Regions from separate parts of the Paenibacillus sp. FSL R7-0313 genome, predicted to be linked through region 2. Evidence: riboswitches for the same ligand, from Rfam matches in the RefSeq annotation. Region 2 holds a riboswitch; the other holds the start of a gene.
What was found. Region 2 has a riboswitch for glycine ahead of sdaAB (L-serine ammonia-lyase, iron-sulfur-dependent subunit beta). Riboswitches for the same ligand answer to the same signal wherever they lie in the genome.
Positions count from the first base shown of each region.

Region 1: another riboswitch for glycine. It lies ahead of gcvT (glycine cleavage system aminomethyltransferase GcvT); the one in region 2 lies ahead of sdaAB (L-serine ammonia-lyase, iron-sulfur-dependent subunit beta).

Region 1 covers NZ_CP150219.1:2,806,539-2,814,095, reverse strand. Annotated here, with positions in the region: gene NSQ38_RS12340 (BglG family transcription antiterminator) at 1-1,286, opposite strand, end outside; gene NSQ38_RS12335 (PTS mannitol transporter subunit IICB) at 1,325-2,779, opposite strand; gene gcvH (glycine cleavage system protein GcvH) at 3,200-3,592, opposite strand; glycine riboswitch at 3,937-4,059, shown strand; gene gcvT (glycine cleavage system aminomethyltransferase GcvT) at 4,381-5,517, shown strand; gene gcvPA (aminomethyl-transferring glycine dehydrogenase subunit GcvPA) at 5,514-6,869, shown strand; gene gcvPB (aminomethyl-transferring glycine dehydrogenase subunit GcvPB) at 6,941-7,557, shown strand, end outside.
Region 2 covers NZ_CP150219.1:592,155-599,711, forward strand. Annotated here, with positions in the region: gene NSQ38_RS02420 (alpha-glycosidase) at 1-1,450, shown strand, start outside; gene NSQ38_RS02425 (PadR family transcriptional regulator) at 1,585-2,097, opposite strand; gene NSQ38_RS02430 (ABC transporter permease) at 2,152-3,366, opposite strand; gene sdaAA (L-serine ammonia-lyase, iron-sulfur-dependent, subunit alpha) at 3,631-4,569, opposite strand; gene sdaAB (L-serine ammonia-lyase, iron-sulfur-dependent subunit beta) at 4,559-5,248, opposite strand; glycine riboswitch at 5,501-5,625, opposite strand; gene NSQ38_RS02445 (phosphotransferase) at 5,981-7,012, opposite strand; gene pstB (phosphate ABC transporter ATP-binding protein PstB) at 7,196-7,557, opposite strand, start outside.

The DNA.
Region 1 (7,557 bases), 2.2 Mb from region 2:
CCGCTTGTACACACGATGATCGCCCTGATCTCCCGTTTCAATGCACGTAACCTCTCGATGGAAGCTCCAAAGTGCATAACCAAGAAACCAATCTCCTCATCGGGAACGTCTGTGCCTGGCCAAGCTTGCCCCACAGATTTTTTGACATCTTCAAAAAGTGAATCATAATCCTTGCGAATCTGCTGCAAAAGCGGATTACGAATCATCTGTTGTCCTTCAATTCGCTCCATTACAGGTTGCATGTGACCAAGCAAACCTTCACGAAGCAAACGATCCTCATGAAAGGCGTAATGCGTTCTCGCCTGCATCTGATCAATCAGTGAATGTACCCTGTCCAGTAAAATCAAGTCGTCTATTGGCAACAGCCGCGAAGAGTGAATCCGCTGCTCTGTCTCAATTAATAGTCTATGAAAATAAGCTTGCTCATCTTGGGAGAATGTCAGCCCCAGCTGGGTGGATAACACACCACACAAGCGGGAAGCCATATAAGGTGGAACCTTCATTTCATCCTGCTCTGCGACTTCATCTACCTTGTTCACCAGGGGAGGTATACGGCCAATGCCAAAGCCTTTACGAATCCGTACAACCGCTACGGATAATTGAATCAGCAACTTCATGTATTGGCGTTCCGGGATGTTCTCCAGCCATTCGATATCTGGTTGCCATAACGCATTCTCGACCGTAAGCACATCACCGTGCCCAATCATATCCAACAGTTTTTGGTTTACGATGGAGCCTCCCTGTTCTGGCTGTCTTCCGAATAGGTCGGACTCATCCAGAAATTCGAGAGCAAGTGCAGCTATGGCTGTGCGATGAATCGTCTCACTTCCGTTAATCTTGACGCCATATCCACGTCTGCGAACCAGCTTCAGTCCCGCCTGACGAATTCGTGACTCCAGATCGTCCAGATCAGTGGTTACGGTGGATACGGTCACTTTCAGATCCGAAGCCAAGGCGAGTAACTTTACAGGCTCCGGTTCATCCAGCAGGATGCAAAGCATGAAGAGCTTACGCTCTTCCGGCGTAAACTCTACATATTCTTTACCCTCTAGTTGATGGCGCAATACAGCCAGATCATCGGAACCGGCATCAATTCGGATACCGGTTCCTGATTTTTTTTCCAGCTTCATGCCCAAAGGTTCAAGCCATTGTTCAATCATTTGCAGCTCCCGGTGAACTGTTCGGGTACTGACCTTAACTTCAACGGCGATTTCGCCGGCAGTGACTTCATGTGGATGCTCCAGCAGAAACTCCACGATTTCACGTTGTCTTTTGGTAATACTCATATCTCAGCCTCCGGCTCAGGGAAAACGAATGCGTGCAATTACTTTAGACGTTCAACGAGCGCATCGTATTCCGGGCTTTTTAGGAAGTTGTCGATGGATATATGTTCTGCGTTCGGCGCAACGGAGCGGGCACGATCGGTTAATATTTGTTGTGTGATGACCACATCTGCATCCGGCGGGATATCACTGATAGCCGTATTGGTCACCGTAACGTCAATCCCCTCTGCCTTCATCTTCTTGCGCAGAATGGAAGCACCCATGGCACTCGACCCCATGCCTGCATCACAGGAGAAGACAATTTTCTTCACGTCTGTTTTGACTGTAGAAGAAGCCATATCTGCGGCTCTGTCTGCTTCACGATGATTAGCCGTAATGCCAGCGTTTGGCACGGTTCCTTGACTCTTCATGTCTTTCATCCGACTGGATGCGGACTCCAGATCTTCGTCCTTTTGTTTACCCGTTTTCAGCAACACTGCTGCTACCAGGAAGGAAACGACGGCTGCTACAAGCACCCCTGCAAGCATTGGCAGGTATCCACCTTTCGGTGTTAAGAGGAAATACGCGATAATACTACCCGGTGATGGTGCTGAAACAAGTCCTGCTCCGGTGAGCATAAATGTTAATGTACCTGCGACGCCACCCGCAATTGCGGCAAGAATCAGAATCGGTCTCATCAAAATGTAAGGGAAGTAGATCTCATGAATTCCCCCGAAGAAATGAATGATAACGGCACCTGGTGCAGAAGATTTGGCCATTCCGCGTCCGAAGAAACAGTAAGCAAGCAAGATACCAAGTCCCGGACCCGGGTTCGATTCAAGCATGTATAATACGGATTGCCCTAACTCTCTCGCTTGATCTGTTGCAATTGGTGTCAGAATCCCGTGGTTGATTGCATTGTTCAGGAACAATACTTTACCTGGTTCAATGATTAGGTTGACCAGCGGCAGCAAACCAAGATTCATTAAGCCTTGTACCCCGGCAGATAATACTTTGCTAATTGCTTCTACAGCAGGCCCGATGCCCAGTAGCGCAAAAATCCCCAAGATCCCGCCAATAATACCGGCTGAAAAGTTGTTAACCAGCATTTCAAATCCAGCTCTAACTTTACCTTCGATCGATTTATCAAACTTTTTGATGATCCATGCTGCCAGTGGTCCGGCAATCATGGCACCTAGGAACATCGGGATATCACTACCCACGATGACCCCGATGGTCATAATGGCACCCACGACACCACCACGCTGACCATGCACCATCGTACCCCCGGTGTAACCAATTAACAGTGGCAGCAAATATTTGATCATCGGATCGACTAGCTGCGCAAGCGTCTCGTTAGGGAACCAGCCTGTTGGAATGAACAGAGCCGTAATTAATCCCCAGGCAATAAACGCTCCCATATTCGGCATGACCATACCACTCAGGAATCGGCCAAAACGCTGAACACCTACCCGTAGCCCACCTTTGGAATTGGACGATTGGTCCAAATTACTCATTGTATTATCCTCCTTGGATCAAGTCATTATGATTTATGAAAGGGGTATCATTTCTCCCCTGCTGTAATCCTAAGCGAGAATGCTCTCCTGTTCAATGAAATGAAAGCGTACTTTCGTCATGAACAATGATGACAACATTAGGTTATGTAATCGTTTTAATTGATGCATAATGGCTGAACCCATTGGTACACAAGGCTTTTCTTGCCTATGACTTTTATCATTTCCAAAATCAATTTCTAACCTATAGCTTGGTCTAATCAGGCGATTCACATCCACAATCTGCTTCAATCCGCATTGGAAACCATTCTCGGAAAGCACAAAAAACCTGTGCAAGCCTCAGGCTCACACAGGTCGAAACAATATGAAGCACATCTCATTTTGTTTATAAAATGTATGTTAATAAGTACAAGTTCGTTGATACTATTCTTCCGTATGTTTACGATACGCGTCTGCATTCATCAATGTAGACAATGCTGCTGTCAGATCTCCCTCAACACGGATTTCAATCATCCAGCCTTCCTCGTATGGAGAGCTGTTGACAAGTTCAGGGGAGTCCTGCAACGAATCATTCACTGCAATAATTGAACCAGTGACGGGAGAAAACAAGTCCGAAACCGTTTTGACCGATTCGATCGTTCCAATGCTGTCCTCTGCTTTTACATTGGTTTCAAGGTCAGGCAATTCCACAAACACAATGTCACCCAGCTGATGCTGCGCGAACTCGGTAATGCCAATACGTACAGTATCCTCCCCTACGGTTTGCACCCATTCGTGCTCTTCACTGTACAGGAAATCACTTTTCAATTCGCTCATCGATATCCGCCTCGCTTTTCATTAAATGAGTGCATGCGTTCTTTGACCTTAACCTTTTTCCCAGAACATAGCGTATGATATTTTTGATTCAAATGTCAAGATACCTCACAATTTATTTATTGATCACCTCTAAATCCTGTAACCCGATTACACTCTTTCTTCATATACTGGTGAATATTAGAATAGTAAGCGCAGTCTTTTTAAATACACGAACAATAACATTTAAGATAAATTAAATATTCGGTTTTTAGTTATGATCTATGACATCGTTCTTGACATCGGCAGTGGATTCACGTTTTAATGAGAGGAGTAAATGTGTTTATTGGACTATGTTATACCCGCGGATGAATGTAAAGGGAGAGATTACCCGTGACACCCGATTCGGGATGTACATGAGGTAACGCCGAAGGAGTAAACCACCGATAAGCGGGGGTGAATCTCTCAGGCAAAAGGACTTTTACGGGACGCAACTCTGGAGAGCATCTATTCGCCCTGAGCGGGCGTTATGATCACCCAAGGGGAAACCTGCTGCACAAGGCAGCGGGGTAACTCTCAGGTACAAGGGACAGAGCCTTAGAATACAGCGTGCTACTTGGCATGCCGATTCTTTGGCCTGTCCTTTTCCTTTTTCCCAAAAAACGAAAAACAGGATTCAGATCGGCGCTGCCATAGCTGCCTTACCATACTTATGTGATGAAAATATCTAGCGGAAAAATGTAAAAATACCCTGGTTCATTGATCCACGATTGTATATCCGGCCGGTTGACGGCCCATGACGAGGTGATTTGATGTCCGATTTGCTTAGAACACCACTCTTCCCACTGTATCAGCAATACGAAGGCGTACGGTGCATTGATTTTGGAGGCTGGGAGCTTCCGGTACAATTTAGCGGAATCCAGAAAGAACATGAAGCGGTGCGTGAGCGTGCTGGACTGTTTGATGTATCCCATATGGGCGAATTCACAGTACAGGGTGAGCAGGCTGAAGTTTTTTTGCAACAAATGATGACCAATGATGTGACCACGCTCGTTCCGGGTCAAGCCCAGTACACCCTGATGTGTTACCCAGATGGCGGTGTGGTGGATGATCTGCTCGTGTATAAGCTGGAAGATCAGCATTATATGCTCGTCGTTAACGCCTCCAATATCGACAAGGATTGGGCATGGCTGCAAGAGCACTTGATCCCTGGCGTGAGCATGACCAACGATTCGGAGCAGACGGCGCTGCTCGCCTTGCAAGGACCACTGGCTGTAGACATTATCGGGAAAGTTACAGATACGGATGTATCCTCGATTGAGCCTTTCCGTTTTGTACAGCAGGCAGAGGTATGCGGCGTTAAATTACTGTTGTCCCGTACCGGTTATACCGGTGAGGACGGCTTTGAACTATATGTACCTGCGGACCAAGCCGCTGCGGTGTGGAATGGATTAATGCAAGCCGGTGAAGGTCACGGACTCGTACCAACCGGACTTGGTGCCCGGGATACACTGCGCTTTGAAGCAAGGCTCCCCCTGTATGGACAGGAATTGTCGGCAACCATCTCTCCGCTCGAAGCTGGCGTAGGCATGTTTGTGAAGCTGAATGCGGGACCTTTTATCGGACACGAAGCCTTGTTACAGCAAAAAAATGACGGGCCTGCCCGCAAATTGGTCGGCATCGAAGTGCTGGAGCGCGGTATTCCCCGCCCTCATTATCCGATTTACGCCGAAGGCGTACAGATTGGCGAAGTTACTACAGGCACACAATCACCTACATTGAAGCGTAATCTGGGGCTTGCTCTCATCGACAGTAAATACGCTGCGCTGGGAACCCCGCTTGAGATTGAGATCCGCGGCAAGAAACTAAAAGCCGAGGTCGTGAAGACCCCTTTTCATAAACGGACACGTACGTCAAAGACACCTACTCAAGGAGCTGATCAAGCATGAGCAAGCACCGTTACATTCCCATGACTGAGCAAGATCAGAGCGCCATGCTCGCAACCATCGGTGTGGATACGCTGGAGGATCTGTTTCAGGACATTCCAAAAGAGATTCGTTATCAGGGAGAGCTGCCCGTATCCTCCAAACTCGATGAATATGCGCTGACACGTCACATGTCCAAACAAGCTGGTGCCAACGCCAATTTCGAAACACACTCTAGCTTCCTCGGCGCAGGCATATATGATCATCATGTTCCTTCCGTCATCAATCATGTCATTTCCCGTTCCGAGTTCTACACTGCCTACACACCTTATCAGCCTGAGATCAGCCAAGGTGAACTACAGGCCATTTTCGAATTTCAATCCTACATCTGTGAATTAACAGGTATGGCTGTAGCCAATGCCAGCATGTATGACGGCGCAACTGCCTTTGCAGAAGCAGGTAATCTGGCCGCAGCAGCAACGCGTCGCAAACAGCTTATCGTATCCCGTACCGTTCATCCGGAAGCCCGTCAGGTATTGCAGGCGTATGCGCATGGATTGAGCCTCGAAATTGTCGAGATTGGTTATAAGGATGGCGTCACTGATTGGGATGCCCTGCAAGCTGCCATATCGGACGATACCGCTGCTGTCATGATCCAGAGTCCAAACTTCTTTGGTGCTGTGGAAAATGTAAAACAAGCGGCTGACCTCGTGCATGCGCACAAAGGCCTGCTCGTTGTAAGTGCTAACCCGCTATCGCTGGGTCTGCTGGAAGCCCCAGGCAAGCTGGGTGCCGACATCGTTGTTGGCGATGCGCAGCCCCTCGGTATCGCCGCTTCACTCGGCGGCCCGACATGCGGATATTTCGCCGTATCCCAGCCTCATATGCGCCGAATTCCTGGCCGAATTGTAGGCCAGACAACCGATCGCAATGGCAAACGTGGATTTGTACTCACACTGCAAGCACGTGAGCAGCATATCCGCCGCGAAAAGGCGACCTCCAACATCTGTTCCAACCAAGCTTTGCTTGCACTCAGCGCATCTGTGTACATGTCCATCATGGGTAAACAGGGCATGATCGATGTCGCGGATCTGAATTTGCAAAAGAGTCATTACACCCTGAATACATTAACTGCAATTCCTGGAGTTGGCCTTACTTTTAATGCACCAACATTTAATGAGTTTGTGATTAAACTTCCTGAAGGAACAGACGTGGATGCTCTTCAGTTGAAACTGCTGGATGCAGGCTTTATTGGTGGCTACGAACTCGGACGTGATTATCCGGAGCTTGCCGGACATATGCTGATTGCTGTTACGGAACGGCGCACTAAGGAAGAGATTGACGAATTCGCACGAGCATTGGAGGGATCACTGTGACTCAGGAAACGACGACGACAACGACAACATCGGTACAAGGACAATCGGTAACAGGTACCTCTTTCTCCACTTTGCCTCAATCTGAGACAGATACAACATTCAGTGCACAGACCTTATCTCCTGCTCCGGAACAATCATTGATTTTTGAACTCAGCAGCCCTGGACGTGTCGCTTATTCCTTGCCAGAATGTGATGTTCCTCGTCAGGCTGCCGATACGTTGATTCCCCGGGAAATGCTCCGTTCGGAAGCAGCAGCACTGCCGGAAGTGTTCGAGGTAGATGTTATTCGACACTATACTGCGTTGTCCCGCCGGAACTTCGGCGTAGATAACGGATTCTATCCACTGGGCTCTTGTACGATGAAATACAATCCAAAGATTAATGAGGATGTTGCACGTTATAACGGTTTTGCCAAAATCCATCCGTACCAGCATGAATCCAGCATTCAAGGTGCACTTGAATTGTTATATACGTTGCAAAACGACCTTGCAGGTCTGACAGGCATGGACGCTGTGACCTTGCAACCAGCCGCTGGTGCCCATGGAGAATGGACTGGACTCATGATGATTCGTGCCTACCACGAAGGTCGTGGCGAACAACGTACCAAAGTCATCGTGCCCGATTCATCTCACGGGACCAACCCGGCAAGCGCAACCGTTGCAGGATTTGAAACTGTGACGATTCCATC
Region 2 (7,557 bases):
AGAACCGGACGATCCGGGTCGTATGTTCCAGTTCCCTTATATTCATGCCGGAGCTGTATTCACACCCCCTGCATGGGTTAAGGATGCCGTGTTCTATCAGATTTTCCCTGAACGATTCGCCAACGGCAACCCGGATATTAGTCCGGAAAAGGTAGAGCCGTGGGGCGGCGAGCCAACACCTTTCAATTTCTTCGGCGGTGACCTTCAGGGCGTGATCGACCATCTGGATTACATCAGCGATCTTGGCATTAATGCGATCTACTTCACACCCATCTTCGAAGCCACCACCAATCACAAATACGATACTGAGGACTACCTGCGGGTAGACCGGCACTTTGGTGACGCAGATACCGTGAAACGACTGGTCGAGCTATGCCATGCACGTGGAATTCGTGTACTTCTGGATGCTGTGTTCAACCATTCCGGGAAGACATTTGCGCCGTTTGTGGATGTGCAGAAGAACGGAGAACAATCCAAATACAAGGACTGGTTCCATGTACACGAATACCCGCTGGACGTGAAGGACGGTATTCCTACGTATGAGACCTTCGGATTCGAAGCGCACATGCCAAAGCTGAATACGGAGAATGCCGAAGTTAAGGCCTATCTGCTGGAGGTTGCCGAGTACTGGATCAAGGAAGTGGGTGCGGACGGATGGCGGCTGGATGTGGCAGACGAAGTGGACGATGCCTTCTGGCGTGATTTCCGCCGTGTAGTCAAAGCCGCTAACCCGGATGCCTACATTTTGGGCGAAGTATGGAATGAGTCTTCCTCCTGGCTGCAAGGTGACCAGTTCGATGCGTCCATGAACTATCCGTTTACCGATGCCGTGAATGCTTTCTTTGTGAAAAATACAATGCACGCCGAACAGTTCGCAAACTCCATCGGGCGACAGTTGTCCCGTTATCCGCTTCAGGCCAGCGAAGTGGCGTTCAACTTGCTGGACAGCCACGATACCCCGCGGCTGCTCACGCTGTGTGAAGGCGACCAGCGCAAGATGAAGCTGGCTGCGTTATTCCAGTTCAGTTATATGGGCGCTCCGTGCATCTATTACGGAGACGAGATTGGCATGGACGGCGAACATGATCCAGGCTGCCGTAAATGCATGGAATGGGATGAAGCGAAGCAGGACCGAGAACTGTTCGACTTTTATCAAAAATTGATCTCCCTGCGTCATGCTCATCCTGCCCTGCGTGCAGAAGGCACCGTTCGTTTCCTGCAGGCTCGTCCCGATGGCAGCCAGCTGGTATTTGAGCGGCAAAATGAGGAGGAACGCATTCTGGTTCTGTTCAATCGATCAGAAGAGACGGCTATTGTCGAGCTGGAGGCTGGTGACGAGGAATGGACCGAGTTATTCGGCGGAAACCATCGTACCGCCAAGGAAGATGGCGTACTCGCCATTGAACTGCCTGCGTATGGATATGCCGTACTAAGTACTAGTCTCACATAAATATCAAGTTATACTTGCTCATATGCAAGACAGGAGTCTGTTCAATTCATCGGCATATCAAACGAAATAGGCGCTCACAGATCTGTTCCTGATCTGTGGAGCGCCTATTTTGCATATCAATCACTATCATGGGATTACTCCGGCTGATCCAGTTGTTCCTTGAGCAATTGAATGGTGGCTTCATACTGAACAAGTCCCACTTGCATGCACAACCGTTGTGAAGGCGAAATGTGTTCGCCAAATTCCTTCATCTGATGCTGAAGCTTGTCATATAACAATTCCTTGCGTTTCAACTCTGTTGAAATCCACCCCGTTACAGTATTCTCATCCGCCAACTCTCCGAAATACAACCGCATCAGAAAATCAGAACGGAACACCTCGTCTTCCAGGGGACTCATCAGGTATGCGTGAAACTGTGCTGCTCCCTCCGGAGTCAATGAGTACACATTCTTGTCGGGTTTCCCTTCCTGCCTCACCGATTCCTTCGTAAGCAACCCTGACTTCTCCATCTTCGCGAGTGTAGGATATATGGTGCCAAAGCTGGCATCAAAGAAAAATGAAAAATATTGTTCAAAGTACTGCTTGATCTCATATCCCGAACATGGCTGATTGTGCAGTATTCCGAGGATGACATGCTGCGTGTTCATCGGTGCACCGCTCCTTTCCATTCCTCTTAACGTATCACAATCAGCCCCCCATATTCAATGATCGGATGAAGACACGGATGCTTCCAGAGAAGAAGGTACAGTAGCAATCTGTTTCTCCCTGTGAGATTCAGAAATTGCCGGGCCGGAACGTCTGATCCAGATGCTAAGGGCACCCAGAGTTAGCGTTGTAACCCCTATTGCTGCAAGGAACAATACATCCCTGCCGATCCCGTTTCCTCCAAGCACAAGGTTCGTCATCCCCTCTACGGCATAGGTCGCCGGTAGATACTGACCGATCCCTTGGTAGAACTCAGACATTACATCACGCGGAATTGTTGAGCCCGAGGACAACATCAGCAGAGGCAACAGCGCACTGTTTAACCAAGCCCCAGCATTGCCAAGCAACAACAAGCTCAACTGAGCCATGAGTATAAAAGATATGGTGACCAGCAACTGGAACAGCCATAACATGAACCAACCGTCTGCTGACGATACCCCCATAACATGCATCATCCCCGATCCAACGAGCGAAACAATAAATGCAGCACCAAGATTAACGATGTTGCGGGCCCAGAAACGCTCCCATTTCCCTGCCCTTCCACTCAGTTCACCAGACACTTTTTGCAGATTCATGCCAAGCAACATCGCTCCGGTAAACGTAGCCGTTACAATCAACATCGGTACCATGGAGAAAGCAAAATTATCAACAGGATTCAGTCGCTCCACCTCTGCCTCCACGCGTGAAGACAACCCTACCGCAAGCGCATCGGACTGATCAGCAGTCATACCGGACTGATTCAGCACTCCGCGAATGCCATTCTCTTGTACTTCACGGTTCAACGTCGCTGTAACTTGTGCGGCTACGTTCTGCATCACACTTTTCACGGTAGCCACGTTTGATTCGTTCATCACATACTTAACTGCAATCGGCTTCGACAAGTCTTCTGCCTGCTGCATGAAACCTGATGGAATCTCAATAATCATGTACACATCCCGATCCGTTAACATCTGTCGTGCTTCTTGCATCGATTCAGATGGTTTGATCTCGAAATTAAGACCTGCCGCCAAAGACTCGGCTACCGGTTCAGCCGCTACCCCATCTTCATTCACGATGGTGACAGCTAGCTCAGTCATTCTCTCATTAACCTGATCATATCCACTAAGCCAGATGATGTTAAAAAAAACCTGGAACAGCACGGCCGTAATTAAACCTACAATGGTGGCTCCGTTTTTCAAAAACAGTAGACTCGTCTGGAAAATTCCTTTCATTCTATCCATCTCCTTTAATTTTGTTTCGCTCTCATATATATCGTATTGATATATGACAATAGTTAATATATCAATACGATATATATGTCGTCAATGTTTTTTGTTTTTCTTCGTTGGAAAAAGACAAAAAAAAGCCGATACATCTCTTCACCAGGAAGGTTTGTATCGGCTTTTCGTATCATGTAAGGAACTCTTCTTCACCTCTAATAATCAAGGCTCATGGTATCACGAGTTAGTGTTAGATTTAATTCATATCAATCCTATTTATGCCTTAGGTTCTACGTCATTTTCAGCAGGAGACTCCTGCTCAGGCTCGGCACGCTTTGCCTTTGGTTTAGCCAACTTCTGCATCATTTTGCGGCCGGTTGGTGTCTGGGCCAGTCCGCCCTGGGCTGTCTCCCGATGGCGGCTCGGCATCGCACTGCCTACTTCCAGCATGACGTCGATGACTTCGTCTGACGGAATGGCGCTACGCACTCCGGCCAGGGCCATGTCAGCCGCAGCCAGCGCCGTAACCGCACCCAGTCCATTACGGACGATGCAAGGAATTTCAACGAGGCCTGCAACCGGATCGCAGATCAGGCCCAGTGTATTTTTTAACGCCAAACCAACGGCATGAACTACCTGTTCCGGTGTACCTCCACGCAGTTCAACCATGGCACCCGCAGCCATGCCGATAGCTGAACCCACTTCCGCCTGGCAGCCACCTTCGGCACCGGAGATAAATGAATTGTTGGCAATAACATAACCAATCGCTCCCGCACAGAACAACCCGTTCACCAAATGTTCGTCCGTCCAGCCAAACCGCTCTTGTGAACTGATAAACACACCCGGGATAATGCCACAGGAACCAGCTGTTGGTGTTGCCACGATCCGACCCATGGAGGCATTCACTTCAGATACACACAGGGCATACGCCATGGCAAGTGCGGAAGCATCTCCTGAACAAGTCTCACCCTTGCGAATGTACTCGGCCATTTTTTTCCCGTCCCCACCGGTTAACCCACTGCGTGATGTTGTATCTTCCGTTAACCCTTTGCGTACCGCTTCCTTCATCACCTGATAATATTCAGACATCTGCTTCACAACATCCGCTTCCGGTGTATTGGTCTCCTGAACCTGCTCCTCGATCATCAGCTGAGCAATGGTTTTGGATTCCGCTGTACAGATCGTATTCAGTTCGTGTAAATGTTTAAATCGCATCCGAATCAACTCCTCTCTTCAAATCAATGACACGAATGTCTAACACATGGTCCAGCTCCCTTAGACGCTTGAGCATATCAGGATTAGGCACACCATCCATTTCCATCGCGGTAAGTGCTTCGCCATCACGGGCTTTCCGGTCCACCTGCATATAGCCGATGTTAACCCCGGATGAACTGATCGTGGACGTTACCGATGCAAGCACCCCTGCCTTGTCTGCATGTCGCAGAACGAGTGTTGGAAACTCACCACTAATCTGAACACGAAAATCATTCATCGCATGCACCGATACACTGCCACCACCAATGGATGCACCGATTAAGGAGCAGGCACGTTCTCCATGCCACAACTCAATTTTGACCGTATTCGGATGAGGAGCAGGCAGGCCACTTGTATAAAACTCAACCTCCATGCCTGCTTCCTCTGCGTATTGCTCTGCATCCGGGATACGTGGATCGTCTGTGACATAGTCCAAAAGACCGCCGATCAGTGCCAGATCTGTTCCGTGCCCCTGATAGGTGTCAGCGAATGAACCGTATAACGTCAGCCGGGCACGTTCTGGCGTACATCCCAGCCACTGACGAGCGATTCTTCCCAGCCTTGCCGCTCCAGCTGTATGTGAACTTGAAGGCCCTGTCATGGACGGACCAATAATTGAGAAAACATCTTTAAATCGCACTTTATAACCCTCCAATTGTATTCGTCATTTACATCCAGAATCTAATCCATATTGTTCCTTATTTACTGAATGATGACATCAAAAAAGGACAGAAGAAGGCCTCAGGCCCTCTCTCTGTCCTCGATACCTGAGAGTTTCACGATCAGCAGTGTCTCACGACAAGGTGCATTGCCTGCGATTACAGACAAGTTCACCGGTCTGACTGATCATATACCCCTTGGGTGGCGCAGTTCGCGCACTCTCCAGAGTTGCGTCCAACGATGGTACATTTACCTGAGAGATTAACCACTGCGCCGGGTGCGCAGCAGCTTGCTCCTTCGGTGCCTGAGCACTAGCCATTTTGCTCGGCTAATCCAGATCTCTCCCGCTCGTTATCATCCGCTATATGGAACCATTCTGAGCTTATGTCAGAACAGTCATGGAAGTCATTAATTTCTTCTTCATTAAGATTAATCGACCGGAAGATCAGTGTCAACAAACTTGACGATTTCTTTGGATGTATTTCCTTCATTTTCGATTGAACCGATGAAAACCAGAATATTTTGTCAGCTTTCATTACATTAATACGTTAAAAAGATCTTTTAAACAGCTCATTTCGTTCTACTTCAATCAATGATGTGCTTACTATTATTTATGATATTGTCCATGAAACCGTTCGGGTATTCAGGCAACCATAATCTTTGATCCACACTGCTCACTAACCCATCCGAGTCTGCACATCTGGATTATAATTCACAATTCGTAGAAGATACTCTTGTTCTGTACATAAGGTCTGCAATACTTGCTGCATAGCTTCGGCATGCGATCTTTCATCCATTCGTGCCTCGACTCATTCGCCATCTGAAAGGCATAATAACCTAGTGTAAAGATCAACATGAACCCTTCCATTAATCGGATATCACGATCCGTCAGTGACGCGATCTGTTGGGTATAACCGGATAAGAATATGTCACGTTCCTCCCGATTGAACATAAGTGCTGCCCCTCCGGCATCAAAAAGATAATAACCATAACCGTGTAGACAAAAATCAATCATGGATATCCCCTGATCCGTTATCAGCAGATTGTTGCGAGTAATATCCCCATGAATGATCCCCCATGTCCCTGCGTGTTGCGGGTATATTTCTAACTGTTCATTAATGTTCTCAAACGTCTCACGAAGCAGATCAAAGTCTTCCGTTGTAAAAATCCCCAGTCGGACGCCTTCCTCCAGCTGCCCTAGCATGACCAAGTTCTCATGGATGTTGCCATATGCCGGCCGCACCTTTGTTCGATCTGTCTGATTCTGCTCACGCCCATATTGATGAAGCATCTGCAGTTGTGCCCCCAGATCATAGATCTGCTCTGTTGTCAGGCGTTCTCCCTGCTGGATGTCCCTTCCCTCAATCCACTCCAGTACTGTACAGCAGATTTCTTTACCCGCTTCACTTTTCCATACCGTGACCCAGTCTCCCGATACATTCCGTACCGGATGCTGCACGCGCAATGCCGTCGTTGCATTTAACTCATGAAGCAGGTTCATCTCTGCCTCCAGCGCAGGAAGCGTATGCTGAATGCCTGTCATACTTGCATATGCGGCTTGATGGATACGTAGCAGATACTTCTGCCCGCTTGCTTCATCGACGACATGATACGTCAGATTCTCATTATGACGAATATATGAAACGACAGGTTTCTCAATAGCGTAGTTCTGTATAATCTGAGCTGCCATATGGTCGTAAGACATCTGATCCGTAGTGATTATCAACATCTCCTTTGAATTCATGTAAACGTTCTCTTCACACTAAATATCGTAGCATAATGTTTATCCCGCATACAGAAAATCCCACTAAAATTATAAATTAAAAAAGCACAACCCCCGAACAACCGTCCAGGCATTGTGCTTTCTTTTGTCTCTATTATTTCTTATCTCTCTGTCTATTACTCTATGTTACACTCCATGATCCAATTAACCGAAACGTCCCATAATGTATTCTTGCGTCAGACGATTGTCCGGGTTCGTGAAAATATGCTCTGTATCCCCGTGCTCAATCATACTTCCCAGATAGAAATAAGCTGTATAATCCGAGATGCGTGCCGCCTGCTGCATGTTATGGGTAACAATAACAATCCGCAGCTCCTTCTTGAGCTCGGTAATCAACTCTTCAACTTTACCCGTAGATACCGGGTCAAGTGCAGATGCCGGCTCATCGAGCAGCAGAATCTGTGGTTCAACAGACAAAGCGCGAGCGATACATAGGCGCTGCTGTTGTCCGCCAGAGAGAGACAGAGCTGACTCATGCAGTCTGTCTTTCACTTCGTCCCAGAGCG